DNA from 3 places in the Ruegeria sp. AN6 genome. Region 1 is predicted to be linked to each of the others. Evidence: riboswitches for the same ligand, from Rfam matches in the RefSeq annotation. Region 1 holds a riboswitch; each other region holds the start of a gene.
The links. A riboswitch is a leader RNA that binds a small molecule or an ion and turns the genes downstream of it on or off. The one in region 1 is predicted to bind cobalamin.
Positions count from the first base shown of each region.

Region 2: linked by a shared signal. The riboswitch ahead of ACR0MQ_RS10970 (DUF1636 family protein) and the one ahead of ACR0MQ_RS11580 (hypothetical protein) in region 1 are both predicted to bind cobalamin.
Region 3: linked by a shared signal. The riboswitch ahead of ACR0MQ_RS12395 (DUF1636 family protein) and the one ahead of ACR0MQ_RS11580 (hypothetical protein) in region 1 are both predicted to bind cobalamin.

Region 1 covers NZ_JBQFWR010000006.1:101,695-105,905, forward strand. Annotated here, with positions in the region: gene rsgA (ribosome small subunit-dependent GTPase A) at 1-593, shown strand, start outside; gene ACR0MQ_RS11575 (alpha/beta hydrolase family protein) at 628-1,485, opposite strand; cobalamin riboswitch at 1,607-1,827, shown strand; gene ACR0MQ_RS11580 (hypothetical protein) at 1,915-2,322, shown strand; gene ACR0MQ_RS11585 (phosphatase domain-containing protein) at 2,326-2,829, opposite strand; gene ACR0MQ_RS11590 (DNA polymerase III subunit gamma/tau) at 3,000-4,211, shown strand, end outside.
Region 2 covers NZ_JBQFWR010000005.1:238,629-242,839, reverse strand. Annotated here, with positions in the region: gene ACR0MQ_RS10980 (peroxidase family protein) at 1-141, opposite strand, end outside; gene ACR0MQ_RS10975 (catalase family protein) at 160-1,227, opposite strand; cobalamin riboswitch at 1,560-1,767, shown strand; gene ACR0MQ_RS10970 (DUF1636 family protein) at 2,006-2,362, shown strand; gene ACR0MQ_RS10965 (ABC transporter ATP-binding protein) at 2,359-3,144, shown strand; gene ACR0MQ_RS10960 (ABC transporter substrate-binding protein) at 3,161-4,108, shown strand; gene ACR0MQ_RS10955 (FecCD family ABC transporter permease) at 4,110-4,211, shown strand, end outside.
Region 3 covers NZ_JBQFWR010000007.1:15,559-19,769, reverse strand. Annotated here, with positions in the region: gene cobN (cobaltochelatase subunit CobN) at 1-709, opposite strand, end outside; gene cobW (cobalamin biosynthesis protein CobW) at 715-1,770, opposite strand; gene ACR0MQ_RS12395 (DUF1636 family protein) at 1,767-2,147, opposite strand; cobalamin riboswitch at 2,233-2,435, opposite strand; gene ACR0MQ_RS12390 (NAD(P)-dependent oxidoreductase) at 2,581-3,528, shown strand; gene ACR0MQ_RS12385 (glycosyltransferase family 2 protein) at 3,825-4,211, shown strand, end outside.

The DNA.
Region 1 (4,211 bases):
TTGCTTATGTCGAACAGGCCCAGTCACTGGCCCCGTTTCTGACAGTTTTGGCCGTAAATGCCTTGGATCAGTCCGATATCGAACAGGTCCTGTCGTGGTGCCCGAAAGGACAGACCAGCACCCTGGTCGGATCTTCTGGCGTTGGCAAGACGACACTCACCAACGGGATGACCGGGCAGGATCAAGCCACCGCAAGCATTCGCGAAGATGATGCGCGTGGCAGGCACACAACAACAGCGCGTGCGCTACATCGAATGAGCAACGGAGGTTGGTTGATCGATACACCCGGCATGCGTGCGTTACGCCTGTTGGACGCGCAAGAGGGTGTGGACGAGGTGTTCTCTGATATCTCGGACCTGAGCATGAACTGTCGATTCTCAGATTGTCAGCACAACACCGAGCCCGGCTGTGCGATACAGGCTGCAATCGAAACCGGGGCACTTGATCCCGCACGGCTGGACCGATGGCGCAAGCTGCGTCGCGAAGATCAGCACAATTCGGCTTCGGTGGCGCAGGCACGCTCACGCGATAAAGCGTTTGGAAAAATGGTGCGCAGCGTGATGCACGAGAAAAAATCCCGCAAGGGACTTTGACCTTTCTGGGCACCGGTTACCGGTGCCCAGCTTTTCAGGAGATCAACCGGGGCCAAACGGCAGCGTTTCGCCGGGCAAACGCGCCGATATGGCCGACTTCGGATAACCCGAATTCATTTGCCGAAAGCAGATGGCGCCGCGCACCTGAAACATAGAGATCGGCAAGCCGCCAAACCGCCTGGGGGGGCACAACCTGATCATCCTCAAAGGCGAATATGTCAACTTGCCTGCCCATGTCGGCCCAGCGGTTAGCCGGCAAGGTATCTCCGATTTCGGGTACATAGCTTTGGGGCGCTGTGCACCATTTGCGCCATTGCCAGTAAACTTGGGAAGGCAGATTTGTTCCAAAACCCAAAGCCTTCCCAGGCAAATACCCGAGCGCATTTACCGCCAGGGGCGCATGACCGTACCAGAACAACGTCGCCAAAGCGCGGTAAGGCCAAGGATGATCCTTCAGCGTTACCAGACCGGAACAGACACAGATCATCCTGTCGATCTGATCGATATCGGGTTGGACCGGACCAAACATCCCGCCCAAAGAATGCCCGATACTCCAAAGCTTAGCCTGTGGAAACCTCCGCCGCATTTCGGTCCGTGCAGCCGGAATGTCGATCAGCGCCCAATCCGCCATGGTGACACGCGATTGCTTTTGTGAGCCTGTCAGAGAGTGACCAAAATCCCTGTAGTCATAGGTAAGGCAGGCCATGCCGTGCGCTTTTGCAAGCCAACTTGCGAAATGCTGGTAGTAATCTCTGGGCACACCGGTTGCGCCGTTGATCACAACAACTTTGTCTGGTTTTGCGACAGGGTGATAGAGCCGTGCCGACAGTATTGCCGGGCCGGACTGAAACTGAATGTCCTCGGTGACAACCGCTTGCTGTGTGTCCAACATGGTGCCCTCTGAAATCAACTGAACCGATCAGTTCACCCAAGGCGCGCCGAGTCAAGGTTGACGTGGCTGGACCGTGCGTCACATGCCATCATCAATCTTCTTGACTCCCGAACGATTGTACCGCTAGCGATGACGTGATGGTTCTCGCGCCCAACTGGGCCGGGATGAAAAGGGAACACGGTGCGGTTCTGCCCGGATAAAACCGGAACGAACCCAGTCCGAGACTGCCCCCGCAACTGTAAGCGGAGAGCGATGTCGAAATGCCACTGGCCTTGAAGGTCGGGAAGGTCGGCAAAGCAATGACCCGCAAGTCAGGAGACCTGCCATCAAATCGAAACTGAAACTCGGGCGGGGTGTCCGGGCAGGGCAAGACCGCATGCATGCTGTCCCTCCTGATTGATGCCCCTGCCCTGCGCGGAGGGCGCATGAATGATCTGGAAGACCAACACGCATAAATTCTCGGCAACAATTTGCCAACGGACCGGGAAAAACTGCCCCGCTTTGGCACGAATGGCACGGGCACTGGCCACTTCGGTTGGAAAAGCTGGCCCCACTACCACCGCAGGATTCGGAATCGAAGGAAGCTGCGATTTGACTCATTGCGCTAGTGGGTGCACCGCCCGATTTCGCTCCGGTCCCGAAGAAACCCGAGTGTTCTGTGATGCGGATTCAGACGTCGCGATCGACCATCTGGACAGCTATGCAGACCTGATGTTTGGCACGGACTCGCACCCCATCCCTGCAGGCACCTTGTCCCGACCGCCTTGCGCGATGCTGGAAGTGTTAACCCTGGGCGGAAGTACTCGGGCGCAGGCTGAATACCGTCCGTCGGCTTGATCGCTATTCGGCTACCAAGACACTGGCAGGCGCAGTCGCCCAGCGCAGCTGCGCGTCGGTTTCAACTGCACATGGGCGTATCGCTCGCAACCTTTTCAATGCCTCGTCCGGGTGCTCTCCACACTCGACCATCAAGCGTAATACAGCCATACCAGAGCGGCCACATCCGCCTTTGCAGTGGATTAGTACCCGGCCTCCACCCGATAATGCGTGGCGAGCGGACTCGCTGGCATCCACCCAGCGCATATCAATGTCGTCGGAGGGTATACCGTAATCCTCGACTGGCAGATGAACCCAGCGACAAGCGCGGCTGCGAACATCGGCCCCAAAATCCCTGGCGCCATCAAGGATCATCTCGACCTCGGTAGTCATTGACAGAATAAGGCCGGGCTTCCATCCGGTAACCGCATCAAGATCACCGGAATAGTCTCCTCCTCGCCCTGGCATTGAAGTTAACGCAAGCGTGCCCCCGCCCACTTGAAGTGCATGGATAACAATCTGAGCCATTCTACGCTCCCCCCGAAACGCTGATCAGAAAATCTTTCTGGCTGGTCTTAGACTGTACGATATTAACCGCGTCGGCCGGCAATCCAAAATGAAAATCCTCGCGGCTTGCTGTGGACGCGGGCAGCGGGGGCCTCTACGCTGCGGCGTAACTCGAATCCGACAGAGCAGACATGACCGATACGCCAAGCCCCGCCTACCAGGTTCTTGCCCGCAAATACCGTCCTGAAACCTTTGCCGATCTGGTCGGTCAGGACGCGATGGTACGCACACTGAAAAACGCGTTCGAGGCGGACCGGATCGCTCAGGCCTTTATCATGACCGGCATCCGTGGCACCGGTAAAACAACCACAGCCCGGATCATCGCGAAGGGGATGAATTGCATCGGGCCTGATGGCGAAGGTAAACCCACCACAGAACCCTGCGGTCAGTGCGAGCATTGCATAGCCATCATGGAAGGCCGCCACGTCGATGTGATGGAGATGGACGCCGCCAGCCGGACTGGTGTGAACGACATCCGTGAAATCATCGACAGTGTCCGCTACCGTGCCGCCAGCGCACGCTACAAGATTTACATTATCGACGAGGTCCACATGCTATCGACCAGCGCTTTCAACGCGCTGCTCAAGACGCTTGAGGAACCACCCGAGCATGTGAAATTCATCTTCGCCACGACCGAGATCCGCAAGGTCCCGGTCACGGTTTTGTCGCGCTGCCAACGTTTCGATCTGAGGCGGATCGAACCCGAAGATATGATCGGCCTGTTGCGCAAGATCGCTGAATCCGAGAAAGCACAGATCGCCGATGACGCATTGGCGCTAATCACCCGAGCCGCCGAAGGATCCGCCCGTGACGCAACCTCGCTGTTGGATCAGGCGATTTCGCACGGTGCGGGTGAAACCAGCGCAGATCAGGTGCGCGCCATGCTCGGGTTGGCGGATCGGGGTCGGGTGCTGGATCTGATGGACATGATCCTGCGCGGTGATGCGGCCGGTGCTTTGACCGAACTTAGCGGACAATATGCAGAAGGTGCTGATCCTCTGGCTGTGCTCCGCGATCTGGCTGAGATCACCCATTGGGTTTCGGTGGTCAAAATCACCCCTGATGCCGCCGAAGATCCAACCGTTTCACCCGACGAACGTGCCCGAGGCCAACAGATGGCCGAAGCGCTGCCAATGCGTGTTCTGACCCGCATGTGGCAAATGCTGCTCAAAGCTCTGGAAGAGGTCTCGGCTGCACCCAACGCCATGATGGCTGCAGAAATGGCTGTGATCCGCCTGACCCATGTGGCCGACCTGCCAAGTCCGGAAGAACTGATCAAGCGCTTAAAGGATGCACCTCCACCCCCCAATGGCGGGCCAGGATCGGGCATCGGAGTGCCAGGC
Region 2 (4,211 bases), on a different contig from region 1:
GCTGGTATAGTCCGCACCCAATGTATAGGGCCGCGGCCGGTGCACCCGCGCTGCATTCGCAAGCCTCATGGCTGAGATATAGCTTGTCGTGCGTGGTGCGATCTTGAACCCAAGATTGATAAGATCATCAATATTCAGCATCTAAATGGCTCCAATTGATCATCGGTTTGGAAAACGGGCGCGGGCGAGGCTGAGGTAAGTCTTAAGCCGGATTGCGTTGATCGGGCCCAGAGGTTTGTGCTCGGCGGTCACACGCCATGGCGAAAATGACAGGGTATCACCATCGAGCGGATCAAATTCTGCATCTTTTTCGATGGTAATATCTGCGATGGGTGTAACCGTGCGATGAAACGGGTCAAGTGGTGCGTCTGGCTTTGGATCGCAGGCCCATCTGACGCGGTTATCGAGCGGATCGAAGTCGCCATCGTTACGCGGTGGTTCGATTATACAGAACTCAAATCGATTGCCGTCACTGGCGACGTCCTGACGGAGTTTCAGGCTGATGCCGTCATGCTCGTCCACCGGTTTAGTTGCTACCTTATGTCGAACGCTGCGGGCGAGGTATCGTACTGTCAGGTCAGTCCCCAGCCGATAGGGCGTCGTTGACCAGAAATGCGCCTCGAATGGCGACTGCATGTAGTTGGAGGCAAAATCGCTCGCAGTCTGAAGGCGTCGCCTGCCTTTTTGTGTGGCAAATGCGCGAAACAGGGCCACCAACCCTCGAACGATCAGCTTCAATGACCAGCTGCGACGCTTATTTGCCGCGTGTTGTAGGGCTTGCAGTGTGGCGATCAGGCTGCTTAGCCGTTCATAATCGTCGGAAAGGTAGCTGGGGAAAGTGTCCCGATCGACAAGAACAAAGTCGAACTCATCGCTGATTTGCGAGATGTTGAGTTGTGAAAGTGCCTCGACGTCGATCAGTTTGGTGCCCGGCACATCAAATAGTTTGACCGCCATTCCATGGGCATCGGTTTTACGATCGTCCAGATGCGCACCGTTGGAAAAGCGAACTGCTGCAGAATAACTTGCTGCCTTTTCGAAAAGGCCATGGCGCAACCTTTCCGGCAGATCGTCCCGGATTGTGAAAGTGGCTTTGACACACCCATGGCTGCGCCCATGTTGCGCTCTTAACCTTCGACCTTTCCACTTCGCGATCGCTTCAAAATTCTGGTCGATGATATCGTCAACCACGTCTTCTGGTGAAGCGTTTGGCAAATAATGTGTCAACGAACCCCCTTTTCCCGAGCAAGCCCAGGCAATAATTAACCTCTACAAAGAAATCTGACAGCCAACCCCTTCTAAATGCCCGCAGATTAACCCTTTTTGGTTTTTCTTTCAAATGAAGTGACTTATGGCAGCCTTACTGCCTCATTCCTTTTGATCTCAAACAGCCGTTTTCGCATCAGAATGAAGTCTACCGGTCAATAGTTGGTAGGGTGGGATCCATCGATTTACGACTTCAAAACGGACACGGTTGGCGCCGTATTCGCTAGTATTGCGTTGGCTTACCTTCGAAGACTTAAGCTTGGAGAAAGTTATTGACGCATTTCTTGATCTCGGGCACTCAGGCAGCAGATGGTTCCCAACGATACGTCAGAGGGATGAAAAGGGAATACGGTGAGGAATGCCAAGCGGCGCCAATTCCGTAACTGCCCCCGCAACTGTAAGCGGTGAGCTATGCCAAATAGCCACTGACCCCAAGGGTCGGGAAGGTTGGCCAAGCGCGGACCCGCAAGTCAGGAGACCTGCCATCAATTGTTCAACCAACCCGGGGCGGGGCGTCCTGGAAGGAGGTATTGATGACACGTTTCACACGTGTGCACACGACTGGCAGCTCCCGTCTGCGCTTGGAAACAAGCGGAGTGAGAAATGCGAAAATCGCTGATCAATACATTGTCGACAACGTGAACCGCCGACGCGGGGTGCCCAAAGCGGTGTTCAGAATATTTAAAGCGTTACGATATAACATTACAAAAACCTTAATTGCGCAATAAACGGTGGCGAGATGACGAACAATGTTGATCATATCCTTCTTGTCTGCGCGAGCTGCAGAAGTGGCGAAAGTGCAAACAAAGTACCCCAGGCGTTGAAGCATAGATTGCCGAGGGAATTTGTGATCCGCTCTGTGAATTGTATGGCGGGTTGTGAAGGGCCAACCACCATCGGCTTTCAGGCCCGTGGCAAAGCACAATATCTATTTGGTGACATTTCTACAGATGAAGATTTGGACGCGATCGTTGAATTTGCCCATCAGTATCTGCGGAGTGGCGATGGTTGGACAAATGCCACTGATCGGCCACGGGCATTGTTCACAAAAACTCTCTCACGCCTGCCGCGTATTGAGCTTGAGGAAGCGCTATGACCAAGCAAAGCTTTCTGATTGCCGAAAATCTGGAATATTACGCGCTTAACGGAGATATCTTGTTGCAAGGCGTTTCGTTCACCTTGGACGAAGGCGCTATTCTTGCGATCGCTGGTCCGAACGGGGCAGGTAAAACTACGCTTTTGAATCTACTCTGTGGTGCCGAGGCACTGGCATTGGGGGATGTGCGTATGAATGGACAAAGCCTCAAGCACCTATCCGCAAAAGAACGCGCCCGCATGATAGCCGTTGTCAGCCAGCAGGAATTTCCTGACGGGCGTCTGTCACTGCGTGATTATGTGGCATTGGGTCAGATTCCCATTCGCGCAGATCGCTCGGCCGAAGATCATGCATGCGAACTGAACCGGATACTTGACCTCACTGATCTGGCTCCATTGGCAGAAAAGCGGATGGCTCAGCTTTCTGGGGGCGAGCGTCAGCGTGCGCATATTGCGCGCGCCTTGGCACAAAACCCCTCTTTGCTGTTTCTCGATGAACCCACCAATCATCTGGACCCAGACGCAAAGGGGCGGATGCTATCGCTGGTCGCTGATCTTGGGGTCACAGTGGTAATGATCGTGCACGATCTGGTCATGATCCCTGAATTCGCTACACATGTTGCTTTGATGAAATCCACGCGCCTGACCGGATTTGGCACGGTCGCCGAAGTTCTGACGCCCGAACGGGTCCGTGAAACCTTTGGCGTGGATTATCTGTGCTTTCACCATGAGGGTCGCGTGATACCGGCTCTTGATATCCGAAGAACCACTGTTTCTACATAAACTCAGGAGAATATTGATGAAACACATCTGGTCCGTGGCTTTGGTCACTGCCATTGCAAGCAGCGCTGCAGCGCAGGAAGTCACCGTGGACAATTGCGGCGAACCCCTTGTGTTTGAGACGTTGCCGGAACGGTTGGTCGTGCATGACATGAACATGACGGATATGGCTTTTGCTTTGGGGCTACAGGACAAGATCGTCGGCCTCACCGGGATCACCGGCTGGTACAAGACCAGCCCGGAATTCGATACCTTGCGGGGTGACATTCCGGAGCTCGCGCCGAAATACCCCACTGTTGAGAATCTCGTCGCAGCGGACCCAGATTTGTTTTTCGCGGGCTGGTATTATGGAATGAAACCGGGTGGGGATGTGACACCAAACACATTGGAACCCTTCGGGATCAAAACCATGATCCTGACAGAAAGCTGTGTGCATTTGGACAAGGATCGCCCCGAGTCTAGCATGGACCTGCTGTTTGACGATGTTCTGCGTCTTGGCAAGGTTATGCAGGTCGAGGACAAGGCCGAGGCGCTAGTGAGTGAATGGAAAGACGAATTGGCCGCGATCGAAGCGCAAACGACCGAGCTGCCGAAGCCTCGAGTTTTCTTGTTGGATGGTCCGGCGGATGCACCGTTCACTGCTGGGAAGTTTGCCATTCCCGATGCTATGATCGCTGCGGCGGGTGGTGAGAATGTCACCCATGACATGGATACAAGCTGGGGCCGTAGTTCCTGGGAAGCCGTGGCCGCATCTAACCCCGAATTCCTGGTGCTGCTGGATTATCAGACCGGCAACGGCGCAGCAGATACCTTCAAATTCCTGCAAGAGCATCCGGTGATGTCGCAGACAGATGCCGTCAAGAATGAGCGTTGGATCGGCTTGCGGTACGAAGAATTGACACCTGGCCCCGCAAATATTGAGGCAATCTCGAAAATGGCTCAAGCGATGCATCCGGGCCTCAACTGATATGGGCCGATTTGGCCTAACACTTCTGCTGGGGGCGGCTATTTTGGCCGCCCTTGTGCTGGTTTCCACGATTTGCGGAACCACCTCGATCCCGGTGTCTGAG
Region 3 (4,211 bases), on a different contig from region 1:
GGCCAATGGCCTCGAATCCACGCGATCGCACACTGCGGATCAAAGCCGCGATTGGGGCAGTGTCGGCAGAGGTCAGGTAGGCCCGGTAAAACGTGACAATTATGCGTTTTGCATCGCCCGAAAAAGCTGTGTCCGCCGGTATCACGCCACGATCAGGGCACCAGGCGCCGTAATCCGGTATGGTTTTTGCCCCCATCACCGGACCGGCATATAGTCCCGCCGCCAGTGCCATCTGCGCGAGTGCGGCCTGCGCCGCAACCTCTCCGCCGGTATCACACAGATGCGCCAAGCGCCGCAGGGTTGAGACGGGCAGGGTGGAGTACTCATCCAGCCGCGTATCTTCGCGCCCGTCCGCAGGCAGGACAGCCAGTGCGATCCCCTTGGCCTGTGCCAGTGCCAGAACCTGCTGCAAGCCGTAAGACCAATATGGCACGCCGCCAATCAGGCGGATCAGGACGCCTTTGGCCCCCTCAAGCGTCTGTTCCACATATGTGTCGACTGACAGGGGATGTTTTAGAGCTGTTAGGTTGGCCAACCGCAGGGTTGGCATGCGCCCGTCTGGCCCGCCACCGCGATGCCAGCCCGCCGCGAAAGCGCCAAGGTCACTGTCAGAAAAGGACAGCACCACCAAGTCCGCCGGGCTCTGGCCCAGATCGGTTGGGGTCTCGGTTTCCTCTAACCCGTGGCTTTCGCGGAAGACGACGTGCATGAATCTTACTCGGCGGCCTCGGTCACACCCACAAGGATATCACGGATTTTGGCCTCTTTGATATCATCATGCTCGGCGATGACCACAAGGCGCGAGCGGCGCTCTTCACCAGGTTCCCACGGGCGGTCATACTGATGACGTACCCGCGAGCCGACGGCCTGTACCAGCAGGCGCATGGGCTTGCCCTGAACCGCGGCATAGCCTTTGACGCGCAGGATGTTCAGTTCCTTTGCCAGGCGTTCGATCTTGGCGACCAGATCCAGCGGATCAGTCTGTTCCGGCAGTTCGACGATGATGCTTTCAAAATCGTCATGCTCGTGATCGTGATGACCATCATGATGGCTGGGACGCGCTTCCATGTCGTCCTCGGCGGCAGCTTCAAGGCCCAAGACAACGCGCACGTCCACGACACCTTCGGCGACTTCGACGACGGGTAGGGGGCGAGGGGCTTCGGCCGCGATGACCTCTTTGGCTTTGGCGACACCTTCGGGACCGGCCAGATCCGGCTTGGTCAGCAGGATGATGTCGGCGCAAGAGATCTGATCTTCAAACACCTCCGATAGTGGAGTCTCGTGGTCGATCGACTCATCGGCAAGGCGCTGGGCGTCTACCGCTTCGACATTGGGTGCGAACCGACCAGCAGCAACAGCTTCGGCATCGGCCAAAGCGATCACGCCGTCGACTGTGATTTTCGAGCGAATGTCTGGCCAGTCGAACGCTTTGAGCAGCGGCTTAGGCAGGGCCAGGCCCGAAGTTTCGATCAGAATGTGATCGGGGCGCGGCTCCAAGGCCATAAGCGCTTCGATCGTGGGAATGAAATCGTCGGCCACAGTGCAGCAGATGCAGCCATTGGCCAGTTCCATGATATTTTCTGCTGGGCAATCCGGGATTGCGCAGGATTTCAGGATATCGCCATCGACACCCACATCGCCGAACTCATTGACTACAACAGCCAAGCGCTTGCCTTGCGGGTTCTGCATCAAATGCTTGACCAGCGTCGTTTTGCCCGAGCCCAGAAAGCCGGTGATCACGGTGACGGGCAGTTTTTCGAGATTGCTCATTTCAGCGCTCCAATCGGGGGAATACGGGCCGCGCAATTCTTGCGGAAGTGTTCGGGGCGTTCACGCCATTTGACCAGCCCGTCCTCGGTCTGAAGGTACTTGGTGGCACCTTCAATGATGGTTTCGACGTGATCGGTTTCGCTCAGATGTTTATAGACGAATGTCCATCGATCAGGTCCACCACGCAGCACGATAGAACAGCCCTCATCGCAGTTTGAAAGGCATTCTACTGCTTTCAAGGTGATGCCTTCGGGCAGGTCAGCCTGTTCTAGCGCTTTGTGCAGCAATGTGCCGGGGCGTTGGGCGTCGTCTTCGACGGGTAGGCCGCGACGACAGGTGGTGCAGACCAGCAGTTCGACCGGTGTGGTGTCGGCCATGTCTCTCATCCCCCCAAATCCTCTTCGTGGGGGACGGGGTTTCATGTGGGCTGATTAAAGCCCCACACCGGAACACCCCGTCCGGTTTCATCTTCGGGCGTTGGCAGGTCTCCCGGCTTGCGGATGTCAGAGCGGTGCTCTGTCGGATGTCCCGCCTTCCCGGCATTCGCCAGTGGCTTGGGCACCCTCTCCGGTCACGGTCGCGGGGGCGGCTGCGTTTGACGGAAATTCCGCTGACGCATTCCCTTTTCATCTGCTGCTGCAGACACCAACACTTGGCTCTTGGGACAGCATTACCCCCCTTGTCAAGCGAGTCTCGCTCAACAGTGCGTACAGGGGCAAAAAAGCGACCTCTGAGGGTCGCTGGACGGCATGACTTAGGTCAACGGGCGTGTTGGCATGTGCATCGAAAGACGAACAGGGAGAGCGTCATATGAAAGTAGGCTTTATCGGGCTGGGAAACGTGGGCGGAAAATTGTCGGGCTCGCTGCTGCGCAATGGGATTGACCTGACCGTTCATGACCTCAACCCTGATCTTGTGTCCGGTTTTGTCGCGCAGGGTGCGAAGGCAGCTGAAAGCCCCGCCCAATTGATGCGTGATTGTGACGCTGTGATTACCTGTCTGCCATCTCCTGCCGCCTCGGACGCGGTAATGCAGGAGATGCTGTCCGAAGTGACATCCGGTAAGATCTGGATGGAAATGTCCACCACCGACGAAGCGGAAGTAAAACGATTGGGTGCTTCGGTGATCGAACGTGGGGGGGCTGCAGTTGATTGCCCGGTATCGGGCGGATGTCATCGGGCGGCTACGGGCAATATTTCGATTTTTGCAGGCTGCGATCGGGAAACATTTGAGTGCATTCTGCCGTTCCTGACGACGATGGGGCGCCGCGTTTTGCACACAGGCGATCTGGGATCGGCCTCAGTGTTGAAGGTGCTGACAAACTATCTGGCAACTGCAAATCTGATCACTTGCGCCGAGGCCTTGGTGACCGCAAAGGCTGCAGGGATGGATCTTGGTACGACCTATGAGGCGATCAAAATTTCGTCGGGCACATCATTTGTGCACGAAACGGAAAGCCAGGTGATTCTGAATGGGTCCCGCGATATTTCATTCACCATGGATCTGGTCAAAAAGGATATCGGTCTGTTTCAGGAGGTCGCCGACCGCGCCGGGGTGCCGCTGGAGATAAACCCGGTGATGATGGAAATCTTCGACGACGGAATCGCTCGCTACGGTGACCGGGAACTTTCCCCTAACATTATCAAACGCCTTGAGGAAGCTACAGGACTGGATATCCGTGCTCCGGGGTTCCCCGCGGAAATGCAGGATGATGAGCCGGAAGAGCCGGGTTACGAAGTGGTTCCTCAGAATCGGTAAAACATAATGTGCTGATGTTCATGAAGAGTTTCGTTTGATGATGCCACAGCTATCTGCGGTTCGGAGGTGGCTATTCGGATTGTCGCGGGAAAGTTCTGATGAAGTCAGCGGTTAACTCAATATTAGTTGGCGCTGAATGCAAATTGAGTTCCATCATTTTCATCAGACCCCCTCCCTGGAGGGGCCGAGGTGCGGTAGCCAGTTATTCCTGGGACTTGCTTCGTTGGACAAATTTCGGAGGCTATTCTAAACAGATCAACAATAGTCCGATAATGGCACAGGCAAGAGTTTAACTTATGGGAAACGAGACCTTTCTCATCGTGACGACGATGAAGAACGAAGGGCCATTTATGATCGATTGGGTGGCTTACAACCGCGCAATCGGGTTCAATGATATCCTGATCTATACCAACGACTGTTCTGATGGCACAGATGTCATCGGTGATCGGATGCAGGCCTTAGGCTGGGCGCATCATGAGCGCAACAAGGTTGGACCACGCGCTGCGCCCCAGAACCGGGCTTTTACCCGATCTCGCAGTCATCCAAGCTATCAGTCCGCAAATTGGATCATGAGCCTGGATGTGGATGAATACATCAATATCCGTTTGCCTGAAGGCAATGTTCAGTCACTGGTAGAGGCAAGCGGTGAAGCTGATGCAATATCGATCTGTTGGCGTATGTTC